Regions from separate parts of the Mangrovibacillus sp. Mu-81 genome, predicted to be linked through region 3. Evidence: riboswitches for the same ligand, from Rfam matches in the RefSeq annotation. Region 3 holds a riboswitch; each other region holds the start of a gene.
What was found. Region 3 has a riboswitch for thiamine pyrophosphate ahead of V6B33_RS21485 (ABC transporter substrate-binding protein). Riboswitches for the same ligand answer to the same signal wherever they lie in the genome.

Region 1 (4,216 bases), on a different contig from region 3:
AGTGAAGATTGTTTTTGAAACTAAAAATACATTGTTCTATTAACATACCACTCTTATTGGGGTACCGTCAGGAAAATGCGGATTGACAACGCTAAGTCCATTTTCAAGACGATCCCCCGTTTTTTACAACGCTAAGAAATTTTCAGTAGTCTTAGAGATCTAATGAGACGACTTTCTCTGGATTAAAATGGTAAGTTAATATGTTCCAGCCTAAGGTGAGATATGAAGTAATAAGTCTTCATTAAAACTACCTGTCCGTTTTTGATATTCAACTGCTTTAGTTAGATGAAAAGTGTACCAGATACTGAGGTAGTATTAGGGCAGGGTAGCTTTACACTGCTAATAGTATAAAACAATTACCTTATTACACTTGATACAAGTTTCATAATATTGATTCCCTTTAAAATGATGATCACAATTTTGTTGAATCTCTTTTAAGCTTTTTTCCAAAAAAGCAAGGTGAGTTTTTAATTGATTGATCTCCTCTTCAATTATTTGGATCTTCAACGTAAACCTCCTAACAGCAAGAGTTATTGATATAGTTTACCACCAGATTCCTTAAACTCTTCAGCTTTTTCCTTCATTCCTTTTTCTATTGCTTCTTTTGTATCAAGCTTTTTTTCTTTCGCGTAGTTACGAATATCTTGAGAGATCCTCATGCTACAAAATTTCGGTCCACACATTGAGCAAAAATGTGCTGTTTTTGCACCTTCTGCAGGTAACGTCTCATCATGATATTCTAAAGCGCGTTCAGGATCCAATGATAAATTAAACTGATCTCTCCAACGGAATTCGAAACGAGCTTTAGATAAGGCATCATCTCTTTTGTGTGCTCCTGGATGGCCTTTCGCTAAATCAGCAGCATGTGCAGCTATTTTATAAGTTATTACACCTTCACGTACATCATCCCGGTTTGGTAATCCTAAATGTTCTTTTGGTGTTACATAACAAAGCATAGCCGTACCAAACCAACCAATCATGGCTGCACCAATCGCAGATGTAATATGATCATAGCCAGGAGCTATGTCAGTTGTAAGTGGCCCTAGAGTGTAGAAAGGAGCTTCCTTACAAACCTCAAGTTGTTTATCCATGTTTTCTTTAATAAGGTGCATAGGTACGTGGCCTGGACCTTCAACCATTACCTGTACATCATGCTTCCAAGCAATTTGTGTTAGTTCTCCAAGAGTTTCTAATTCCGCAAATTGTGCTTCATCATTGGCATCGGCAATTGAACCGGGACGCAGACCATCCCCTAAAGAGAATGCAACATCATAAGTTTTCATAATCTCACAGATTTCTTCAAAATGAGTATATAAAAAGCTTTCTTTGTGGTGGTGAAGACACCATTGTGACATAATAGAGCCGCCTCGGGATACAATACCTGTTAAACGTTTTGCTGTTAACGGAACATATCGCAAAAGAACACCAGCATGAATTGTGAAGTAATCTACGCCTTGCTCGGCTTGCTCAATCAAAGTATCACGGTAAACCTCCCATGTAAGGTCTTCGGCAACTCCATTAACTTTTTCAAGTGCTTGATAGATAGGAACGGTTCCTACAGGAACAGCTGAATTGCGAATAATCCATTCCCTTGTTGTATGAATGTTTTTCCCTGTTGATAGGTCCATAATATTATCAGCACCCCAACGTGTGGCCCAAGTCATTTTTTCGACTTCTTCTTCGATGGAGGATGAAACAGCAGAATTCCCAATATTTGCGTTGATTTTAACATGGAAATTACGTCCTATGATCATTGGCTCTGCCTCAGGATGATTGATATTAGAAGGAATAATTGCTCGTCCTCTTGCAACTTCTTCACGCACAAATTCAGATTTCATATTTTCCCTTAATGCGATAAATTCCATCTCGGGAGTGATGATGCCCATTCTTGCATAATGAAGCTGTGTGACATTTCTCCCTTTTTTTGCACGTAATGGTTTACGCTTTAGACCAGGGAACACATTATGATTAGCACGAGGATCATTTTCATCCCTATATCCATTGTCTTCAGCCTTAATTTCTCTTCCTTCATATTCCTCAACATCCCCTCGTTCATGAATCCATGTGCTTCGAAAAGGAGGAAGACCTTTTGTAATATCAACTGAATAATTAGAATCCGTATATGGTCCGCTTGTATCATAGACACGAAATGGCGGATTTTCTTCTTCACCAAAGGCACCAGTTGTAGGACTTAGTTCAATTTCACGCATTGGTACCTTGATATCGGGTCTTGAGCCTTCAACATAAACTTTTTTACTACCTGAAAAACTAGACATGATGGAAATTTTTTTTTCGTTTAATGAAGTTGTTGACATAGAATAAATCTCTCCCTTTTTAAAATTAAAGGACGGGATCTAGAACAATAAAAGAGGATTAAAGAAATGAATTAAATAAAAAAAGCCGAATCCAAAAAGGATGGACCGGCTTTTGTATGTAGAAGTTTATTCAATACATGATTATTTTTTCTAACTTCCCCACGCTAGTATGATCTAGATCAGGTCCAAAGGGTCAAGAAACTTTAACGTGTTTCTCTCTCAGCCCAACTTATTGGACTCCCCTAGTTATTTCTATTTAATTTGGTTTTAGTATACATGAGTCTTAAGTAAAATAAAAGGAACATTAAAAAAAATATAAAAAACGATCTTTTAAAAGGGAACTTTATCCCGAATAGTGGACATTTTAGAAATTTCCTATTCTGGATACAGTTCATTATTTAAGAAGTTGGTATTTTTATTTGGTTTCCTTAATCCGAATTTCTCTTATTACAGAGTAAATATTGTAGCCATCCCTAAGAAACACTTCCCATCTTTAACTACAATGGAAGAAGGAGGTCAATCTGCTTTCAATGACTTGATGGACACTGTCGGAACAGTTGCAGGGAAGGCCGAAAAGAAATATGGGGCATGCAGAGTGATCACGAATGCAGGAGTATCAGGATTCGAAGCATCTTCATAATGCTTCAGGTGAGATTATAAAATAAAAAAATCCCTCACAGCCTGATTGGCAGGAGGGATTTTCCAAATTCAGATCAGTATCTTACCGCATCATATGAATTGATTCTGCCATGTTGAGTGTAAGTACCAGTTCCACTTACATAATCGGCAGTCTGTTCGATTGCCTGGCGGATTTGGCTATTGCTGCGTCCCTGACTTGCAAGAAGCCCCGCTAATCCTGCAACGTGCGGGGAAGCCATTGATGTCCCTGACATGTACGCGTATCCGTTATTTGGTACGGTTGCAGCAATGTCAACACCCGGGGCAGACACATCTACCCATGAACCGTAATTTGAGAATGAAGCTCTGCGATCAGAACTGTCCACGGCACCTACTGCAATTACATTTGAATATGAAGCCGGTTCAAATGTAGTTGAGACCCCGTCATTTCCAGCTGCAGCAATGACTACACTTCCTTTGTTCCATGCATAGTTAACCGCATTTTCCAATGTAGTCGTTGAGCAATCACAACCCAGGGAAAGATTGATGACCTCCGCACCCTGGTCGGCCGCATAACGTATACCATCAGCAATGTCTGTTAATGAACCGTTCCCACTTGCATCCAGGACCCGGACTGCAAGAATTCTAGTATTGGGAGCCATTCCAGCAATTCCTGTACTGTTATTTGTTTCAGCAGCAGCAGTACCTGCTACATGTGTACCATGGCCATTCAGATCCATCGGGTAGTAATCATTGTCGACAAAGTCATAACCGCGGATGGTTTTACCGTCAAGATCGGGGTGATTATAATCCACTCCCGTATCAAGTACTGCTATTTCCTGGCCGCTGCTGCCTTTGGTGTAATCCCAGGCATAATTGGTGTAAGTGTTTTGGGGACCGTATTGATAGCCTTGATAATAGTAGTCATTCGGAGTCCAGGTAGAAGCAAGTTTATAGTTGGGTTCAGCGTATTCTACATTAGGATTTTTATTTAAAGCTTTGACCGCAGCCTCCACATTCCCGACCTTAAGGACTTTGTAAGGTGACTTGACTGCATCTGTGTCTTGAATTTCTGTGGCATTCATATTTTTAAGTGCGCTGCCTTTTAATGATTTTGATGCTGAATCTTTAAACTTTACAATCACTTCACCTTTAACATACTCATTTTTTTCAAGACTTTTACTTACGGCTGGTTTTTTTGCAGCATTATCGAGAGGGTTTGAATCTTTTGCGAATGCGCTTCCGCCAAAGCTTGGAAAGATGGCGAGTGAAGCAGCTAATGA
Region 2 (4,216 bases), on a different contig from region 3:
AATTCCGGCTACACTGAAAATGATGACAGGCGTTTTATACATCTTGGCAAACACCTGACTGATGACCGCGACGACAAATGAAGCCAGAAGGGTTGCCAGAACGGCATCCATATCATTCAGGTACATGATCATATAAATGATCCAGCCAAGCATCCCGACGATTCCACACTTGAATAATGACTGCCTTGGCGCATTAAAGATGATGCCAAAAGCAGCTGCCGCGATGAAGCTTGTCATTAAATGCTCAAGGATTACCATTTCCAATTCTCCCTTCTGTTTAGATGGATTTGCGTCCCCCTCGTCTACAAGGCAGACGCTTATTAAAGAATCATAAATACAACTGCTATACCGGTGCCGATGGCAAATGCAGTCAGGAATGCCTCTGCTCCTTTGGAAAGCCCTGAGACAAGATGACCGGCCATCAGATCGCGCACCGCGTTTGTGATGAGAAGTCCAGGCACCAGCGGCATGACTGATCCAATGATGATCTTATCCAGTTCCTGTCCGGCTCCGACATAGACGAAACCAAAGGAAAGTATTCCGATGATGAAAGAAGCGAGAAACTCTGCAAAGAATTTGATGGGAACGAACCGATGTAAATAGATGACACTCATATATCCGGCACCCCCGGTAATAAATGCAGGTATGAAATCTTCCCATACCCCCAGAAACATGATGAGAAAACACCCGCTTGCAATGGAAGCAGCGAGGACTTGAACAAGGAACGGGTAGGAGTGATCCTCACCCTCCAATATCTCCAGTTCACTGTATGCTTCCTCAATCGTCAGTTGACCGGAACTGATTTTACGAGATATCCCATTGACCAGCGTCACTTTCTCAAGATCTGTCGAGCGCTCATTAATACGGATCAATTTCGTCTTTGTCGGTTCATCGGTTTCAATAGAAAAGATGATTCCTGTCGGAGTCACATAACTGTGCGACTCCTTTATCCCATAGGAAGCCGCGATCCGCATCATCGTATCCTCCACCCGATACGTCTCTGCACCGCTCTGCAGCATAATTTTACCGGCAAGCAGACAAACCTCCATTATATCGTACCTTCTTATCATTTTTGCTTCCAAAAGAATCTCTCCATACACCTGTCTTTTTTTGAATAGGTATAGTTTATCGGAAAAGCATCCTTATAAGCAATGAGGACTGTGAATTAATTTGGATTAGCGGATGTCTGGCCATTTTCGTGATCGGAAACGATCGATTTACTTGATAAAAAAATGAACCGAACCCCAGAGGGACCGGTTCACTTTCAATGCTATTATGAAGCTTTACGTTCCAGACTATCCACTGACACACCCTGTCTGATCAGACGAGGAGCGGTCGCAAGCAAGAAAATCAGAACAATGGAACACAACAAAGCCGATCCGAGCATCGTCACCCCGTTTGCAAAAAGCGAGAACAGAACTGGGGACATGCCGTCCGGTGCATACTCTTTAAAGAAGATGAAGCCTGCAATGAAATGCCAGAAATAGCGTGCTGCACTTCCGACAACCGTTGCTGCAACTACCCATATATATAGTTTGCGTTTCGTTTCCGCACGCAATGATTGCTGAATGCGGCGGAAAAAGAGACCTGCAAACCCAATGAAAGTGAACGCAATAAAGTATTCGATGATCATTTGAACAGGCGTGACGATCCAGGCGTTGCCAAGTGCAACCTGCAATACCCCCCAAACAAATCCAGCCAACAGACTTGCTTTAAAGCCTCTTCTGAATGCCAGGATGAAGATCGGCACCATCGAGAAGGAAATCGAAATGCTTGGAGAAAGATCGATAGACGGCAGCAAATCAAGAATGATTGCAAAGGCAGCCATTAACGAAGCCTCTATCAACACGACTAGACTTAAAGATTTCATAAAAAAATCTCCCCTTTATTTCCTAAACGAAACCATAAGGGAGAGACAGTAACGATAAACAGGCACAACAGCCTATCCATCGTCCACATTCCTACGCTAGTACTAACTAACAGGTTCGAAGGGTCAGAACAGGCAGTGCCGTTCACTCTCAGCATATCGCTCCCCTTGTGGTCACGTTTATTTAATTTGAATTCAATGAGTATTATACATTAATAGATAAAAGATTAAAAGATTTTGCGGACAGGAAAATGAAGAAATGAAATCAGGGACTTTCATTAAGTGGATCGTGCAGGATGATGACCGGCATTGATTTAGGGGCAACCATGAAACCATAGACTCTGCCGTCTTTATCCTTGTAAGCAACGGAATAATCTCCGAATTGCGGAGAAAACTCCACGTCCTGGTATTTCAGGTCGAGATGGTTGTACTTCAAGCCAACATATAATTTGGTGGCAATCCGCGCTGTCAGGTGCTGAACAATCGTCATCTGATTTGCTGCAATAAATAATAGAAGGGCTGCAATCGTCAAAATCACTTTATTCGCTCTGGACAACCTAAACATGATTCCTCTCCTTCCCCGGAAAAATAAATGTGAATATTGCGTATACTATTTATTATATACCTATTCATTGGGACATGACAAAAGAGCTACTTTTTTTCAGCAGCTCTTTTTCAGAAAGGTTCTATTGAATAGGCATATATCCTACACTCCAGTAGCCATCATCATCTTTGACCATTTGGAAACCCATTTTCCCTTCTCCGCCATTATCGAATCTTACATAACCGTGGATGTCATCCTTTTGAATGAACTCTCCTTCTTCAATTCCTTTATAAGTGTGCAAAACATTCTCCTTTGTATCAGGTGGAAATGACGCCTGCTCTTCTTTCGTCCATCCAATGTATTCAGGACGGTCTGTATACATTTCATAGAGAAGGTCCTGTCTTTTATCAAGCGAAGCCTGAACATAGATTTTAGCAATACTGACCGGGTCCATGTTTTTCAAGTGGGCTTCAGTTGGATCATCAGAGAATACTTGATATACTGCCCTTTCTTCATCGGTCAAGGAGAAGTCGGAGGAAACCGGCTGCTTGGAATCACTTGGTATTTCTGCACTTGAAGGTGGGGAGAACGGCATTAATCCATTAATCTTCCAGCCGTCAACATAGCTTAATGAAATATCGAAAATCTCTGTATCCTTCTCTCCATTTTCAACAGGTACTTCAAAGGTGACATAGGTGTTCCCTTTTGGATCGACAATCTTTACTGCTGCCGCATCCTGCCATAAATAACTTCCTGAAAAATTCTCATCCGGCTGTGCAAGCCGCCCGTCGATTTCTACAAAAGAGTGCATTTCCATTATCTGCTCAGCAACTTCTTTCGTGAATGTTTCCATCAAAAACCCCATGACTTTTTCTTGAGTATCAAAGTCTGCTTCTAAATAACGATATTGTTCATCATTATGTGCGAAGGTCCCGTCCATTTCCCCTCCTCCGCTGTTAACCACTACAGAATAATGGGCAAATGCCCGTCCCAGCAGCTGTACGGCCGATTCCTCATTCAGCTCTGCCTGCGGTGCTGCTTTATCCTCCGGCACAGGTTCCACTGTCTCTGGCTGCTCCTGCACACCTCGGCTGCTCAATGATCGATCATCATCACTCATAAGATATTCAATGGCAAAATAACCACCGATCAATACAAGCAAAATCGTTACAACATTCGGGACCCATCCCCTGAATGATCGTTTGTCTTTCATTTTCTCCTGAAACAGCTTATTTTTCAGTTCATCTTTATATGCTTTCCTTCCATTGAGTCCGGGTCTGTTTTTTAAGGGCTGAAGAAATTGATCATCTGATTTTCCGCTCATGTATAACCCCTCCTTCACCTAAGCTGCCTAGCTGTTCTTTCAATAATTTAACCGCTCGATGATAAGCCACTTTCACTTTTGATTCTTTCCAATTCAAAATGTCAGCCGTTTCTTTGACGGAATACTCTTTCAGTCCCCTCAGGATGACAACATTTCTGTAATCCGGCTTTAACGTAAAGAGTGCCCTTTGTATCACCTCCCACTCTTCTTTCCCTTCAATGAGTTGTTGAGGATTGCCCTCCTCGCTTCTCATTACATCTGCTATTGTTTCAGGAAGTAAGGATATCCATTTCCGTTTCCGGTAGTGATCGATCGCAGTCCTTTTCGCTATGGAAATGATCCATGTTTTAACGGAAGATTTATGATTAAAAAGAGGGTAGCTTTTAAACACTCTGATGAATGCTTCCTGCGTCAGATCCTCTGCTTCGTTTTGGCTGTTCGTGAAAAACAATAGATACTGATAGACGTCTTGAAAGTACTT
Region 3 (4,216 bases):
CGCTGCCCGATGGACCCAGAATCGTAACAAATTCACCTTCATCCACACTGAAGGAAAGATGATCCAAGATCATCTCCCCATCAAATGATTTCGAAAGATTATTAATCGATAGTGATGTCATCTTTATTTCCACTCCTTCCGATTCCACTTAACCACCGTCCTTTCCAGTAAGACGATTATGCAAAAAAAGAGTAAACTGAGTATCATAATCATGAAAATAGCCACAAAAACCCGATCTGTCCGAAACGAAGAAGAAGCAAGGGTCATATAAACCCCTATCCCTTTTTGTGCACCAAGCCATTCAGAAATAACAGCACCCATCACACTGTAGGTCGACGAAATCTTGAGTCCAGAGAAAACCGACGGCAGGGCGTGCGGCCACTCCACCTTTCGGAAAAGCTGCATTTTAGTTGCTCCAGCCATTTTCATATAGTGAATGTACTCTTCATTTGTCTGTCTGAATCCATCCATTGCCGAAACTGATACCGGGAAGAAGCAGACTAAAGTAATCACGATGACCTTAGGCAAGAGTCCGAATCCGAACCATACGACGAGCAGCGGGGCAAGGACGATGATCGGGATATTCTGAGACAGTATCAAGAGTGGATAGAGGGCCTGTTTCACTTTTGGCAATAGATGTAAGATCAGAGCAGTTGCCAGTCCTATCATGGAGCCAATAATAAATCCGCATACACTTAGGAGGATTGTTGATGTAAGGTGTCCGCTGAACGCATTCCACGAATGTATTCCTTCTTTCACGATTTCAACGGGAGACGGGATCAACCATGAAGGGATGGAGAGAAATGCGGTTGCAACCTGCCATGAAACGAAAAAAAGGATGAGGACCAAGACAGGTCTCCATCCTTTGCGAATAACCGTTGTCATTTATATTTCCCCGTCAGATCGTCCATATGGATCCCGTCAGGCTGATAAAGGACTTTTATTTGAGAAATGACATTTTTACTGCCCATTTCAATCATCCGCTCATTCATTCGCCGGATGATATCGAAGAGATGCTCCAAATTCCCCTCCATCGTCGTTTCCAGCGGATGTACCTCATATTTGATTCCTGAATCCTGAATGATTGAAATTGCTTCATCAACATATGGGATGACATCTTCCCCATTTTTGGTCTTGGGAATGATTTGAATACTTACAAGTGATTCGCCCATTTTTCTCACCTCTATTTTGGTAAAAAGTCGTTTGTGAACGCTTTTTTACTTTCTAGTTTTTTGTCCAATAATTGATTTTCATACATCCAGTCTGCGTAGTTCTCCCAAACCTCCAGCTTCTGCTCTCCCCACCGATCTGCATCATCCTGATATCTTGGGGCAAGCCACTTTTGACTCTTCATCACTAACTCTTTATCCAAATCGGGCTCAGCATCAAGAAGGATTTGAGCTGCTTCCTCTGGTTGATCAATGGCTAGTTCGTACCCTTTCGAAGCAGCCGCAAGGAAAGCTTGGACGGTATCAGGATCATTTTCAATCATTTTTTCATTCGTGGTCAGGACAGGAGTATAATAATCAAGCTTTTCTGAGTAATCTTTTACATATAACATATTCAGCTCTTCACCGCGAAGCTCTGCTTCAATACCAGTCCACCCATAGAAGATCCATGCAAAGTCCACATCTCTTTTCACTGCTGTAAAAAAATCTGTATCGCCAATATTAACAAAATTGACTTTTTCAACATCAGCGTCCTGCTGATTCATTATGGAGCCCATGACTGCTTTTTCAACAGGGGAACCCCATCCTCCATATTTTTTTCCTTCAAAATCTGTTGGAGAGGTAATACCTTTTTCCTTCGGAGATGCAAATCCTGATGTATTATGCTGGATGACAGCAGCAATTGATACAATCGGGACATCCTTCACGCGTGCCTGTGTCACGCCTTCCTGATAGCCAACTCCAAATTCGGCTTTTCCTGATGCCACCAGCTGATCAGCCCCGGCCTCTCCGGGCTTAAGGATTTCAACCTCAAGTCCTTTGTCTTTAAAATAGCCTTTTGCTTTTGCCACATAAAGTCCGGTATGATTCGTGTTCGGTGTCCAATCCAGGACGACCGAGACCTTCTTCAACTCATCTTGCTCTTCTTTCGATTCACCACCGCCGCATGCTGTCAGTACCATTACTGCGAAAATAAGGACGATTAATTTCTTCATTCCCGTTCCTCCTCCTGATGTATAAGCTAACGTTTAATTTTTCACATTTAGACCGAAAAAATGTGAAATAAAAAAACGCCCCGGGCTTAGCCCAGGACGCATTATTAAATCATCATCGATGTTTAAGAATATGTTTCCTACGCTGGTATCAGCCAGTTCAGGTTCCAAGGGTCAGTATCTGAATGGATACACTCTCAACCGGCAGCACCGGTCCCCCTACATTTCCAGATATGTAATTAGATAAACGTTATTTACACTTTTACTTTGCCATAGAAAGCGTAACAATTCAACAGTTATTGAACAAATCTCCTAAAGATCCGTCAATGACTTCATAAATTCCTTCCTGCCTGATAAGTTACCGATCATTCTCTTTATACTGGAAGCTTCCGTAACGAATCCTCGGGAGGAGTAAAAAAGTGTATATTGGAGAAGGAAAACCATGCACAACGGATATAAAGAAAGGATTTCTTTCTCATCAACTATCTGCCTCCATGAATATCCTTTGAGAAACCGATTTATTTTGTTAAAAAGGTCACCTGTTCTCCCTTCAGTATACATATTTCTTAACAGGACCGTAATGAAATAACCAACGTCTGCAATACGGGGCGATCGTCTGATCCGTTCCAAATCCACCAACCCGATGATCTTATTTTCACCCCATACAAAATTGCCCAGATGAACATCGCTATGTATAAGCTGATGCGGCAATTGGGCATATAACGCTTCTGCAGGGATGAGCTGCGTGTACACCTTCACAGCCCATTCATTCAATTCTGAATGATCTATAGAGAGCCAGTCTTTCATATGTTCAAAAACATCCCATACAGCTATATGATCCTTTACAGGGTATGTCAACAAGCCTTGATGAAGGCTTCCCAGATATTGACCAAGTAAAAAGCATTGATCGAGTGTGATCGTGTTAAGATGTTGAAATGAAACACCATTTAAAGACGCATATAGCGAATAGTAAGAATCATCCTTGACGATGAAAGGAACCCCATTTTTTGTCAGCAACGGAGTTTCTGCAAGCAGGCCGTTCTCCACTATGTATTGAGAAATCCGGAATTCTTCCCAGCGTTCAAAATTGCAGGTTTGTTTCCTTCGCTTTAAATAATAGGTGCAGTTTCCGGCGGACACCTTCAAGGCGTTTGTATGACGGCTGAGAATATGGGCATTTTCAAGACCCCAGTCCGATAAAAGGGTTATCATTTTATATTCCTTCCCCCGCATAGTAAGATACACTTTAGTATGACTGATTAAGCAGACACCATACAAATTAAGAAAAGAGGTTGTAGATATGGAACGAATCACAATAAGTAAAGATTTATCCTTCTCCCGCATCATTCATGGTTTATGGAGGCTTTCCGAGTGGAACCAATCGAAGGAAGAGACATTGTCACTGATTCAATATAATCTGGCTCAGGGTATCACCACATTCGATCATGCCGATATCTATGGGTCTTACACATGCGAAGACATTTTCGGAGATGCTCTTTCGCTTGCCCCCTCCCTTAGAGAAAAGATGGAGATTGTCACGAAATGCGGCATCGTTCTTCCATCACCAAATCGCCCTCAGCACCGAACACATCATTACAATACAAGTAAAAAACACATTTTGTCTTCAGTGGAGCAATCGTTAAAAAATTTACGTACTGACTACATCGATGTATTGCTCATTCACCGTCCCGATCCATTTATGAATGGTGAAGAGGTCGCAGAAGCATTTACGCAGTTAAAAGAGGAAGGAAAAGTCCTTCATTTCGGGGTTTCAAATTTCAAGGACCATCAATGGAATATGCTTCAATCCCATCTGCCATACCCCTTGGTGACGAACCAGATTGAATTATCAGCTTATAATCTTGAAAATATTGAAGACGGAACCCTGAATCTCTGTCAGGAAAACAGGATTGCACCCATGGCCTGGTCACCGCTTGCTGGCGGTAATATTTTCACTTCTCAGGACGATAAAGCTGTACGCCTCCGTACAACGCTTGAAAAAATCCAGGGAGAAATCGGCGCTGAAGGAATCGATTCCGTACTTTATGCATGGCT
Region 4 (4,216 bases), on a different contig from region 3:
TCCTTTAGAGTTTGTTTGTAGGATCGCAATATCTCTTCTTTTCGACCATCTGCAATGATTTCACCATACTTATCGAATAGGATGATCCGGTCTACCAGATCCAGTACGTGATCTAACTTGTGCTCGACGATTACCACTGTTTTATCCGTACCGACAGCCTTGAGCGTTTCCCATATATCCATTGATCCATTCTCATCCACCAATGCAGTCGGCTCATCAAGAAAAAGTACATCGGGTTCAAGAGCAAGAACAGCAGCAATGGCGAGTCTTTGTTTCATCCCTCCTGACAGCTGCTGTATGCTCGTATGTACTTCCTTCAGTTCTAACCCGACTTTCTTCAGCAGTTCCTGAATTCTTTCATTCATCTGTTCTCTGGGAACATTCAGGTTTTCAAGTACAAATGCAATCTCTTCATCCACATACGGCATACAGAACTGGGCATCAGGATCTTGAAAAACATATCCCCAGGAAGATGGCCGTGAAATGGAGGATACTTTCATCGGAACTTCATATGCATTCGGTATCAGTCCCGCCATTACATTGAGCAGTGTAGACTTCCCGCACCCTGAAGGACCAAGCAGCAAAACCTTTTCACCTTTATCGATCGAAAGTGAAAGATCCTTGAATATGAATTCCGATTCACCTGGAAATTTCAATCTCAGCTTATCAATCTTCATTCCATTCACACCTGTCTATCTAGAGCTTCATAGTCTTCTTGGGCTGCCGGTCTGACAAGGTTAGTCACTCCAGTCCGTTCCAACGCTTTCACCAGATAGAATGCCCCTGCTCCTGCAATCAGTACTGAACCAAGTAATCTCGCGCCCAGAAACAGGAGCAGATTCCAAGTGGCGAGGTCGCCAATGTATCCTTTGAACATATCCATCATGATCGAACCAAATGCAGACATAATGGCGGCAAGACTTACAATTGGGAGGCTGTATCGTTTGTATCTTGTCGCAAAGAATATCGCTTCCGCAAATAGTCCCTGCACAATACCAAACAGAAGGACCTCAAGCCCCCATTCCGAGCCCATCAGAAACTCTCCCGATGAAGCTGCGATCTCGGCCAGCAGCGCAGCACCAGGCTTGCGGATGATCAGGAAAGCCACCGTAGCCGCCATAAACCACATACCGTAAATAAGCTGATCAGCATGAAGTCCGAACGGTTTCATCATGCTGTATACCGGACCCCAAACCTTATAAATGACTCCAAACCCGATTGAAATGACGACAGTGACCAGAATGTCAGTCAGTTTTAACTTCATCATTCATCTCACCGGCTTTCCTGTGATTTTTTTAAATAAATGATTCTCAAAAGGCCATTTTTCAAGGGAATATGCCATCTCCCAAAATTGAAGCTCATATATGCTGCTTAATGTAAAAAGCTCTTTCATCCTTGCCTTCTCATCGTCGCCTGCTTTCTCTGCGATCTCATCCAATCGATTAATTTGTTCTTTCACCAATTCCCCGAACCACTCTCCGCCGTAAGCGCTGATCCATTCACGGTAAATCGGTTCATCCGGCGAACACAACTTCAAGTGCTCACCGACTTCATGGTAGAGCCAATAGCATGGTAAAATGGCTGCTATAATATCTCCGAATCCCCCGAATTGAGCTGCACGGTACATATGGGAGGTGTAGGCATAAGCGGTTGGAGACGGCTGAAACAGATCCTTTTCTTCTTCTGTGATACCGAGCCGGATTGAAAAGCTTTCATGCAGCGATAATTCGGCTTCATTCGTACCTTGTGCGTGGGCAGCCATTCTGGACGTCGTATGTAAGTCTGGTGCAACAGCTGCACCAAACGCCTGCATCCTCGAAAAATGCGATAAATAGTAGGCATCCTGGAGCACGTAATAACGAAATTTCTCGAGCGGGAGTGTACCGTCACCTATCCCTTTAACAAACGGATGATTAAAGCTCGCTTCCCAAATTTCGTTCACATCTTCCCGCAACTTCTTTGAAAATGTCATCATTTCTCTCTCCTTTTCCCGACGACCCAACAACGGGGAATAGAAAAAGCCACTTTCCATTACGCAAATAGCGAACAGAAAGTGGCTTGAAAAGGCAATACATGAAAAAGTGTATATGGTCTCTTCAAACACCACTTCCCTACGCTGGTCCCAACCAGATCAGGTTCAAAGGGTCTTAAAGTTACACTTTAATCTCAGCCTTTTCAAAAGGCACCCCTAGTGGATCGTCATTTATAATTTTTGATTTCGTTGTTATCGTATCATGTAATTTTATCTTGTCAAGCTTTATTTGAACCAGCCTTTTTCTTTTGAGTGAGTGATCGCTTCGATCCGATTCTTCACTTCAAGTTTGTCCAGAATCGTTGAAATATAGTTTCGGACAGTACCTGTTTTGAGCTGGAGTTCATCTGCGATTTCTTTTGTGTTTTTTCCATCTGCGACTAGTTCAAGAACTTCTTTTTCCCGATCTGTCAAAGGATTTTCTTCACTGTACATATCATCCATCAGTTCAGGGGCATAGATTCTTTTCCCTTCCATCACAAGCCGGATTGAGCTTGCCAGCTCTTCACTCGGGCTGTCCTTTAACAAATAGCCTTTGACCCCCGCTTTTAAAGCCCGTTGAAAATAACCTGAACGCGCAAAGGTAGTAAGGATAATGACTTTGCATCCTTCCCCTTTCAATTCTTCAGCCGCCTCGAGACCTGTCTTCTCGGGCATTTCGATATCCATTATACAAATATCGGGATGGAGACTGCGGACTAATGAGATGGCTTCTTCCCCATTACCTGCCTTTCCGACGACCTCCAGATCATCCTCTAAATCAAGCAGGGAGCCTAATGCTCCCAACATCATTCTTTGATCCTCTGCAATCACAATGCGAATCACTTCATTCCCTCCCTGTCGATCTGTTTGATAACCTTAGGAACTCTCATGATCAAAGAGGTACCATGATCAGATATGATTTCAAGCGTCCCATTGACAAAATCAAGGCGTTCTTCCATGCCTCGCAGTCCGCTTCCTTTAGATAAATCTTGATCTTTCTGAACACCTATGCCATCATCCTTCACTTTGATTGTTAACTCGTTATCATGTTCCTCAACGGTAATCTCACATGTAGTGGCCCCGCTGTGCTTTACGACGTTTGTGACCGCTTCTTTTAAGCACATGCTTAATATGTTTTCAAGAAAGAGTGAGGTATCCGGTATATTGGACGTGTCATCTATTATCAGTTCGATTTCTGCTGCTGCAAGAATTTGCTTGATCCTTACAATTTCGTCTTCTAAACGGATTCCCCTCATTTGGGAGACCATCGTCCGCACCTCTGACAATGCGGTTCTGGCAGTTTGCTGCACATCTTTCAACTCCGTTTTAGCTTGTTCCGGGTCTTTATAGACCAACTTTCTCGCCAAGTCACTTTTCAACCCGATAAGAGACAGCTTTTGACCTAATGTATCATGCAAGTCACGTGCGATACGCTGTCTTTCTTCTTGTTTGACAAGTTCTGAGATTCTTTTATTCGCATCTTCCAGCTTTTCTTCCAGCCAACCTTGTTTGTTCCGATTGTAAATATTAAATGGAAGCAGGATGACACTGATCCAAATGATCAAGATAAACGGTATTTGAGAAAGGAATAAATCTTCCTGCTCTACAAACTTATAATTGATCGAGGCGGTTGTGAGCACCAGGTGGATGATATACAGCGTCAAGAACGCAATCCGGTTTTTTATATTACCGTTGTAGTAAGCAATGTAAAAAGCGAAATAAATAAAATTAAACTGAATTGTCATCGTGATGGATATGGCGATTAAAATGGATGTCCATAAATAAACCGGCCACTCTCTGGAAAGGAAGGCAAGCCTCAAAAAGATGAAAAACAAAATGGTCAGCGTGATCCCTACAATAATTTCAATCGTTGATGAAGATTGAAAGATAAAGTAAAAAGGGAGAATGCTGATGATACTCCATATATAAGGCGAAATGCCAGAGCTTTTTTGAATTTTAATGAATTTATTAGGCAATTGCACGATCAAACCCTCTTTTTATGTAAAAAGTTTTGATATTTTATCAGTTACTAAACTTATGATAAAAAGCGTATACCGTACACTATCATGTCACAGTTTACACATTTTATTGAATTTATCCGATTAGTACTTCCTGTTCTGGATGGCGATTTGTTTCAACATCAGTTCATGGGATTTTTTGATGATATCTGTCAAAACATCACCCTTGTATATTCTGCCTATT

Region 1: it holds a riboswitch for thiamine pyrophosphate, as region 3 does, so the genes downstream of both, thiC (phosphomethylpyrimidine synthase ThiC) here and V6B33_RS21485 (ABC transporter substrate-binding protein) in region 3, are expected to answer to the same signal.
Region 2: it holds a riboswitch for thiamine pyrophosphate, as region 3 does, so the genes downstream of both, thiT (energy-coupled thiamine transporter ThiT) here and V6B33_RS21485 (ABC transporter substrate-binding protein) in region 3, are expected to answer to the same signal.
Region 4: it holds a riboswitch for thiamine pyrophosphate, as region 3 does, so the genes downstream of both, tenA (thiaminase II) here and V6B33_RS21485 (ABC transporter substrate-binding protein) in region 3, are expected to answer to the same signal.

Annotation. Positions count from the first base shown of each region.
Region 1 covers NZ_JBAJHU010000003.1:655,197-659,412, forward strand. Annotated here, with positions in the region: gene V6B33_RS10345 (serine protease) at 340-507, opposite strand; gene thiC (phosphomethylpyrimidine synthase ThiC) at 531-2,315, opposite strand; TPP riboswitch at 2,455-2,569, opposite strand; gene V6B33_RS10355 (hypothetical protein) at 2,671-2,955, shown strand; gene V6B33_RS10360 (S8 family peptidase) at 3,029-4,216, opposite strand, start outside.
Region 2 covers NZ_JBAJHU010000006.1:78,990-83,205, reverse strand. Annotated here, with positions in the region: gene V6B33_RS13790 (threonine/serine exporter family protein) at 1-258, opposite strand, end outside; gene V6B33_RS13785 (threonine/serine exporter family protein) at 321-1,070, opposite strand; gene thiT (energy-coupled thiamine transporter ThiT) at 1,274-1,870, opposite strand; TPP riboswitch at 1,942-2,046, opposite strand; gene V6B33_RS13775 (hypothetical protein) at 2,133-2,432, opposite strand; gene V6B33_RS13770 (DL-endopeptidase inhibitor IseA family protein) at 2,554-3,735, opposite strand; gene V6B33_RS13765 (RNA polymerase sigma factor) at 3,716-4,216, opposite strand, start outside.
Region 3 covers NZ_JBAJHU010000020.1:22,790-27,005, forward strand. Annotated here, with positions in the region: gene V6B33_RS21470 (ABC transporter ATP-binding protein) at 1-121, opposite strand, end outside; gene V6B33_RS21475 (ABC transporter permease) at 124-885, opposite strand; gene V6B33_RS21480 (thiamine-binding protein) at 882-1,172, opposite strand; gene V6B33_RS21485 (ABC transporter substrate-binding protein) at 1,184-2,164, opposite strand; TPP riboswitch at 2,282-2,392, opposite strand; gene V6B33_RS21490 (phosphotransferase enzyme family protein) at 2,474-3,373, opposite strand; gene V6B33_RS21495 (aldo/keto reductase) at 3,462-4,216, shown strand, end outside.
Region 4 covers NZ_JBAJHU010000007.1:87,607-91,822, forward strand. Annotated here, with positions in the region: gene V6B33_RS14860 (ABC transporter ATP-binding protein) at 1-677, opposite strand, end outside; gene V6B33_RS14865 (ECF transporter S component) at 683-1,267, opposite strand; gene tenA (thiaminase II) at 1,268-1,972, opposite strand; TPP riboswitch at 2,092-2,200, opposite strand; gene V6B33_RS14875 (response regulator transcription factor) at 2,258-2,857, opposite strand; gene V6B33_RS14880 (sensor histidine kinase) at 2,854-3,990, opposite strand; gene V6B33_RS14885 (hypothetical protein) at 4,117-4,216, opposite strand, start outside.